DNA from 2 places in the Shewanella sp. MM_2022_3 genome. Region 1 is predicted to be linked to the other one. Evidence: predicted binding sites of a transcription regulator. Region 1 holds the regulator's gene; the other holds the start of a gene.
What was found. The regulator FliA, encoded in region 1, starts transcription of late flagellar genes. The targets are predictions, from matches to a motif close to CTAAAGNTNNNNNNNNNNNNGCCGATA.
Positions count from the first base shown of each region.

Region 2: a site for FliA is predicted at 2,723-2,749, ahead of MMG82_RS12385 (DUF5610 domain-containing protein). Genes of this name have one in related genera too.

Region 1 covers NZ_JAKZGV010000013.1:26,132-30,349, reverse strand. The annotation lists gene flhF (flagellar biosynthesis protein FlhF) at 1-764, shown strand, start outside; gene MMG82_RS09660 (MinD/ParA family protein) at 769-1,650, shown strand; gene MMG82_RS09655 (RNA polymerase sigma factor FliA) at 1,643-2,356, shown strand; gene cheY (chemotaxis response regulator CheY) at 2,404-2,787, shown strand; gene MMG82_RS09645 (protein phosphatase CheZ) at 2,801-3,538, shown strand; gene MMG82_RS09640 (chemotaxis protein CheA) at 3,554-4,218, shown strand, end outside.
Region 2 covers NZ_JAKZGV010000021.1:37,589-41,806, reverse strand. The annotation lists gene MMG82_RS12400 (hypothetical protein) at 131-550, shown strand; gene MMG82_RS12395 (glutathione S-transferase N-terminal domain-containing protein) at 557-1,153, opposite strand; gene MMG82_RS12390 (ferredoxin--NADP reductase) at 1,225-1,974, opposite strand; gene MMG82_RS12385 (DUF5610 domain-containing protein) at 2,084-2,689, opposite strand; gene MMG82_RS12380 (histidine phosphatase family protein) at 2,873-3,466, shown strand; gene MMG82_RS12375 (FMN-binding glutamate synthase family protein) at 3,478-4,218, shown strand, end outside.

The sequences.
Region 1 (4,218 bases):
AATTAGCTGCGCTGAGCCAACACTATACTCCTGCAGAATTAGTTCGTGCACTGCCGCAAAGTCTTGCGAATATGCTTGATAATCAAGGTGATGATATTGTTAAGCAAGGCGGTGTTGTGGCATTAGTTGGTCCCACTGGTGTGGGGAAAACCACTTCCTTGGCTAAACTGGCCGCACGCTTTGCTGCTCACCATGGTGCTGACCAAGTGGCATTGATTACCACAGATCATTATCGTATTGGCGCCTATGAGCAATTGGCCACCTATGGCAAAATCATGGGCTGCCCAGTCAAACAAGCCCATGACCTTGCTGAACTAGAGCAAATTCTGTATCAGTTTAGAAATCGCAAGCTAGTATTGATAGATACCGCGGGTATGGGCCAACGAGATATGCGGCTTTACCAGCAACTTGATAATTTAACTGCAAATAGCAGAATACCTATCCGCAGTTATCTGGTACTGTCTGCCACAGGACAGCGCCGCGTGCTGCAAGATGCTGTAAATCACTTTAAACGCATTCCCTTATCTGGTGTTGTACTCACCAAACTTGATGAATCTGTGTCTTTAGCGGGCGCATTAAGTGTGTTGATCCAAAGTGGATTGCCATTAAGTTATGTTACGGATGGGCAGCGAGTGCCCGAAGATATGAAAGTTGCTGATACTTTGATGCTCGCTGAGCAAGCATTAGCGGCCTTAGAAAACACAGAACAACAATCGTTACCAGACACAGCGTGGTCAGATAATATGACCTGTGCATTTGAGTAGAGTTATGACCCTGGATCAAGCAAGTGGTTTACGTATGATTAATCAACCCTATAACGAAAAAGTGAAAGTAATCGCGGTTACGGGTGGTAAAGGTGGTGTGGGTAAAACCAGCGTATCCATCAATACTGCTGTAGCATTAGCCGAGAAGGGCAAGCGTGTCTTAGTGCTTGATGCTGACCTTGGCTTAGCAAACGTCGATGTCATGTTAGGGATCCGTGCTGAACGTAACCTTTCCCATGTATTGTCTGGCGATGCTGAGTTAGATGACATTATTGTCCGGGGGCCTAAAGGTATTGGGATTGTGCCAGCTACATCGGGTACTCAGGGCATGGTAGAGCTAAGTCCTGCGCAACATGCGGGCTTAATTCGTGCTTTCAGTGAGATGCGCACCCAGTTTGATATTCTCATCGTGGATACTGCCGCGGGGATTTCTGACATGGTACTCAGTTTCTCCCGTGCGTCACAGGATGTGTTGGTTGTTGTTTGTGACGAACCAACGTCTATTACTGACGCCTATGCGTTAATCAAAATCCTCAGCCGTGAACACGGCGTCTTCCGCTTTAAAATTGTTGCAAATATGGTGCGTAGTTTACGCGAAGGTATGGAATTGTTTGCTAAACTCAGTAAAGTGACCGACAGATTCTTGGACGTGGCACTTGAATTAGTTGCGACCATTCCATTTGATGAAAATTTGCGTAAATCGGTTCGCAAGCAAAAGTTAGTGGTTGAAGCTTATCCTAAGTCTCCCGCTGCAATTGCTTACCAAGGTCTAGCGAATAAAATTATGAGCTGGCCAGTACCACAGCAACCTGGTGGGCATTTGGAGTTTTTCGTTGAGCGCTTAGTTCAACGACCAGATTTTCAAGAGGAAAAAACGAGTGAATAAAGCCGCAGCGTATACTTGTTTAGACAATAAAACGTCAATCGTTGAACAGTATGCACCGTTGGTTAAAAGAATTGCACATCACTTGCTCGCCAGATTACCTGCCTCTGTGCAGTTAGATGACCTGCTACAGGCGGGGATGATGGGATTATTAGAAGCATCATCTAAGTTTGATGGCGGTAAAGGTGCAAAGTTTGAAACCTTCGCCGGCATAAGGATCCGTGGCGCCATGTTGGATGAAATCCGCCGTGGCGATTGGGTTCCTCGTTCTGTCCACCGAAATAATCGTCGAGTTGCCCAAGCCATTGATGAATTAGAGCAAGTGCTAGGTCGTGATGCGCGCGACACAGAAATTGCAGAAAAACTTGATATGACGCTCGATGAGTACCATCATATTCTTAATGATGTTTCTGTTGGTAAAATCATAGGGATAGAAGACTTAGGCGTATCACAGGATATACTCACTACAAGCGATGATATTAGCGATGGTACGTTTGAGGTCTTGGCAGAAACCCAGTTTCATTCTGCACTTGTTGAGGCGATAAAATTATTGCCCGAAAGGGACGCGCTAGTGCTATCGTTATACTACGATGAAGCATTGAATTTAAAAGAGATTGGCGCCATTCTTGAGGTAAGCGAATCGCGTGTTAGCCAGATATTAAGTCAGGCAATGTTGCGACTCAAAGGCAAACTCAAGCATTGGACATAAGTATAATTATTAATTGAGCACTGAATGTCAGCTCACCGGAGGAAACCTTGGACAAGAATATGAAGATTCTCATCGTTGATGACTTTTCGACAATGAGACGTATCATCAAGAACTTGTTGCGAGACTTGGGCTTTAACAACACCCAGGAAGCGGACGATGGCTCAACCGCCTTGCCAATGTTGCAAAAAGGCGATTTTGATTTTGTCGTTACAGACTGGAATATGCCAGGCATGCAGGGTATCGATTTACTTAAAGCCATTAGGGCCGATGACTCCTTGAAGCATCTACCGGTATTAATGGTCACTGCCGAGGCAAAACGTGAACAAATTATTGCTGCTGCACAAGCGGGTGTGAATGGGTATGTGGTAAAGCCTTTTACCGCAGCAACATTGAAAGAGAAGCTAGATAAAATATTCGAACGACTCGCTTAAGCAGGGATGAGCTATGAAGTCACATACATCAGGGCTCATCACGCTCGAGCATGCTCAGCGTTTAGTCGAACTGTTAAGCGCGAATGAACAAAATCAAGCTGATGATTTATTAAGAGAACTGGCAGCTCCTCTTCAGAGGGAACTTTTTGATGAGGTAGGCAAACTCACTCGCCAATTGCATAGCGCTCTTATGGATTTCCAAATCGATAATCGGTTAGTTGAGTTAGCCAATACAGAAATACCCGATGCTAAGGAACGGCTAAGTTATGTCATTGACATGACTGAACAAGCTGCAAATAAGACTATGGATGCTGTTGAGGAGTGCTTGCCGTTAGCGAATGCATTAACCGCGAACATCCAACAAGTGATGCCATCGTGGGACAAATTAATGCGTCGTGAAATTGCCCTCAGTGATTTTAAGGTGCTTTGCCATAACGTTCAGCATTTGATGTCGCGAAGTGAATTGGACTCAAACCGATTACGCGAATTGCTCAACCAAATATTGATGGCGCAGGATTTTCAAGACCTGACTGGACAAATGATCCGCAGGGTAATCGATCTAGTGATGGAAGTTGAAAGTAATCTGGTGTCTATGCTGACGGTGTTTGGTGAGCAGCCAATAATTGAGAGTCAGATTACTCAGAAAAATAATATTGAAGCTGAAGGGCCGATAATGAATGCCGAGCTTCGTCAAGATGTAGTAACAGGTCAAGACGAAGTGGATGATCTGCTATCGAGTCTGGGTTTCTAACTGGGAGTCAATTTGATGGCCTTTGATGTAGATGAAGAGATACTCCAGGACTTTTTAATCGAGGCGGGGGAAATATTAGAGTTGCTTCAAGAGCAGCTTGTTGCCCTTGAGAATAATCCTGATGATACTGACTTGCTAAATGCCATTTTTAGGGGGTTTCACACCGTAAAGGGCGGCGCAGGTTTCCTAAGTTTGACTCCCATGGTTGATGTCTGCCATGAGGCAGAAAACACATTCGATTTATTGCGTACTGGCAAGCGCAGTGTCACAGCAGAATTAATGGATATTATTCTTCAGGCTGTTGATGCGATTAACACCATGTTTGCTCAAACCCAGCAGGGAGAGCAACAAGATCCTGCTGATGCTGCATTACTTGCAAAGTTAAAGTTACTTAGTTCTGGTGAGCCTCTGCCGTCAGAATTAGGACAAACTGCGTCAGAGCCTGAATCTATTGCTGAGCCCGAACCCGAGCCCGTTATTGAAACTGTTGTTGACGTTGTCGCAGTTGAAGAGATGCCTGTTGAGGCTGTGAGTTCTTCAAACTCAAGTATTGATGAGATTAATGAAGCGGAGTTTGAGGCTTTGCTTGATGCACTGCACGGTAGTGGAAAAGGTCCCGGTGTGACTAACACTACTAATGCTGATGCTGTGGCAGTACCCACTGCGTCAACTCCCTCTGT
Region 2 (4,218 bases), on a different contig from region 1:
ATTGATCGACTTGAGGAGAGCAATAGTTAGTATAACTTTTTGTTTTTAATGAAATTAAGATGTAAAGAGGCGAATTATCTCAAACCAAACTAAACTGAATCTTAATTTTTAAAAATAGTTGGGAGGTATTATGTTTAGCATGCTACTACTCTTCATTACCATTCTTGGACTAGCGATATTTATGACCTACCAAAATAGTCAAAAGCAGCACAAGTCGTTTGCCAAAACCACGAGTTCGGCAAAACGAGCAAAGCACGGAACGACGATATTGAATGCCTTCCACTGCGTGAGTATTGAAAATGAAGCAAATTGCTGCAAACAGGTCGATGCAATTAAAGGAAAACGCTTCCTGTCAAAAGAAGCACCTGAAATTCCAGTGAAAGGCTGCACCCAAAGCCAATGTCAGTGCCACTATAAACACTATGACGATAGGCGCCAAGCTGGTAACGATCGCCGAGTTGACTACGGCATGACTAAAGAGCTCTTCGGCGCATTTGGTGAACATAATCGCCGAGATAAGCCTAAAGGCCGGCGCTTAACCGACCATTGACAATATTTATTGTGGGCGAGTATCTACAAACGCAGGTAAATCACGCATTTCGCTAAACCAGATCGCAGTCGCTGGAGCAACTTTACGCCAATCGAGTTCAGGGTGTCTGAAATCCATATAATCCAACAAACAGATTAACGCTAACTGTGGCGCTTGTATGGTTGCTTGAGTAATCACGCTCTGATGTTCCATCTGCATCAACCCACGCAGCAGAGCCTGCTCAAAACGTGATGTCCAAAAAGCTGATCTCACCCCCTCATCTTCACGCATTTGCTCTTGGCGCAACTTCACCGCGCTATCAATTAATCCCTTGATCATCGAGTACTGGCACTGCAATACCCAGTTATAAGGTTGACCGCCAAACATTTCCTGTGAACCTAATTCTGCGTCCAGATAACGCATAATCACTTCGCTATCGAAAATAGGCACGCCATCATTCGTGATCAGACAGGGAATTTGACCTAACGGATTAACATCAAGCAACTGTGCCGTATTTTCCATTGGATTAACGAGGACTTCTTCAATATCTTTAATCCCTAAATAACTGATTAAGCTACGAACACAGCGAGCATAGGGTGACGCAAGGGAGCAGAGCAACTTCATCAAAAAATCCTTCTAAACGACAACTATAAAGCAACGAATACGTTGGTAACGGATACTAAACACTCGCATTATTACCAATATTTTTCTACGGTAATTTGCCCAGGAGCACGGCGTAAATTTTTCGAGAGCCCCTTATCAAGCAATGCCGCTTGGGCGCCGCTAATCATCCCAGGATTACCGCAAATCATCACCTGGGAATCCGCCGCACTTAAGGTTAATCCGACTTTTCGCTCGATTTCACCCGAGACTAAGCCATCGGGGATACGGCATTGCAATGCGTCATCAAGCTTTTCACGGGTCACAGTTAAACACAGGATAAACTGATCTGGATATTGCATCGAATAAGCCTTTAGTTTATCGAGGTAGGCTAAATCTTTAGCTTCGCGCACACCATAGACAAGTACGATCTTCTCAAAACGCTGCCAAGGTTCGGCGGTATCCAGCATGGATAAGAATGGCCCGATGGCCGTACCTGTGGCTAAAAACCATAAATGCCGACCTTGTAATTCTCCCTTTGGGATCTCATCTAAGGTCATAAAACCCGTTGCCGTTGGAGTGATTTCTATTTCATCACCGATGGTAAGATTCTGTAATTGTGGGGATAACTGGCCATCCTCTACAGCAACAGCCAAAATTTCGGCATAGGGTTTATCGGGAGAATTAACAAGGGAATAAGCTCTAGCGATACGCTTATCATCTTGCAGTTGACTGAGTTTAATAAATTGACCGGGAATAAAGGGAGCTAACTCGGCCGCTATCCGCAGTGAAAATAACTTGTCGTTCCAATCAATACGTTCAATAACGCGTCCCCTAGTCCACATAACTCGCCCTCAAGCAAAACGTTAAATAGGCTCCTAGCATAGACGGTTATTCACACAACAAAAACCCCTTATTGTAAGGGGCTTAAGAGTTAAGATATGCAAGATTAAATTAAGTGTTAGTCGCTTGAGTCTCATTTGATTTTTTATTAAAACTGTCCCTAAAGGCCTGTAATCCTTCTTGAACGAGCCCATAGGTTTTATCCACACCATCGGCAATATCGCCCTGCAGCACTTTAAGACCAGATAAAATATCCCTCGCCTCTTTAAAGCCATTATCGATAGCGCCACCAATGATGGTCATAAAGCTGTCGAGCTGTTCGTCAAAACTCATATTCGAATTTTGCTGCTGATGAACACTAAAAAATTGCGTCGCGAAACTCACAATACGATCGGCAGTGGCCTCGGGGGACGTATCGACACCGTTATCATAGGCGGTTTGAATCGCGTTCTCGCCCATAGAAGGAGCTAACTCTTTGTTTATCGCTTCGATTGCTGCGCGATAAAGCAAGGTCATAGATTGATCACCCGACTTTAGGCTTACATCTTCCTGCGCCGATAGAATTGCTTGATTCATTAACTGCTTACTAGTTTGCTGCGCCGTCTGTTTAGAGGTGGCATCCACATTTTTCGTCTTATCACTATTTGCCGCGTTTTCAGCATATTTACTGTGGGTCGAAGAAGTGCTCTGTACCTGTGCAGGGTTATTGATTTCCATGATGCTAGTCCACTCAACTTGGGGAGACTTAATTATCGACCAAAATTTGAGCAACTTTAGCAATTTTATAAATTGCAGTACCATTCATACTTAATGCAATGATACAAATAGAGAATAGGTTTGTTTGTTCAATACCATCCTAACCCCCTCTTAATACTCGCCCATAAAATAAGGATATAAGGCATGGCAATCGCCCAATATTTACATGGTTTTTTGCGGCATAATCGAAGAATCGGTTTCAATTCAGGAACGCTAATACAATCATTACTGATAAGTCTGCTATTCTTCGCCAGCATTGGACTTAGTCCGATCAATCAAGCTATTGCCGATAATCGATTAATCATTCTCGTAAGACATGCAGAAAAAGCTGATGAGCCCGCAGGCGATCCTCCCCTTTCAGCCAGTGGCAATATACGTGCTCAGGCGCTTATCAGCGCCTTAAAACGTACCCCCATTTCGCAGCTGATTGCGACTCAATATCAAAGGACTCAGCAAACCTTATTACCGATTTCAACGGAGCGGCATTTACCGATTACTGTGCTCGAGGCAAAAAAACCTCTCGAACCCCATATCCAACATATTGTTGAACAAGTACATGCGGTTAAAGGTAACAGCTTAATTGCAGGGCACTCCAACACCGTGCCACTTATCATCAAGGCTCTCGGTGGCCCTGAAATTACCAACATCAGTGAAGATGATTACAGCCAGTTGTTTTTACTTTCCATTAATGATGGACAACCTGCCAGCTTGATCTCCACCCGCTACGGCAATGAATAGAGGATAACAAGATGCACGAATTGAATTGGTTTATGTGGGGACTAGATCTCTTATCTGGGCTGTTTTTAATCATTATCGGTTTTGGCGCTCTAGCCATTGTCTACATGTACTTTGCTGACAAATTGCAAACCAAACAGGCAGTACGCCATAACTATCCTGTGATTGGTCGTTTTAGATATTTATTTGAGAAACAAGGTGAATTTTTCAGACAATACTTTTTTGCCCAGGACAGGGAAGAACTCCCCTTTAACCGCGCAGAACGAAGCTGGGTATATAGAGCGGCTAAAAATGTCGATAGAACGATAGCATTTGGCTCGACCCGGCCCTTGGACACGACAGGTACGATTATGTTTATGAATACCGCCTTTCCGACCCAAGATGAGGACATTACACCCATTCATCCGCTGACTATTGGCGCCGATTGCCGCGAACCTTACACCACAAATACCATTTGCCACATCTCTGCCATGAGCTTTGGCGCTCTGTCCCGCCCCGCTATCACCGCCTTATCCCATGGTGCGGCGCAGGCAGGTTGTTGGTTAAATACCGGTGAAGGCGGTTTAAGCCCTTATCATTTAAAGGGCGGCTGTGATTTAGTCTTTCAAATCGGCACCGCCAAATATGGCGTTCGTAACGAGCACGGCCATTTAGACGATAACAAACTCAAAACAATTGCGGCGCACCCTCAAGTCAAAATGTTTGAAATCAAAATGAGTCAAGGCGCAAAACCCGGTAAAGGTGGCATCCTACCT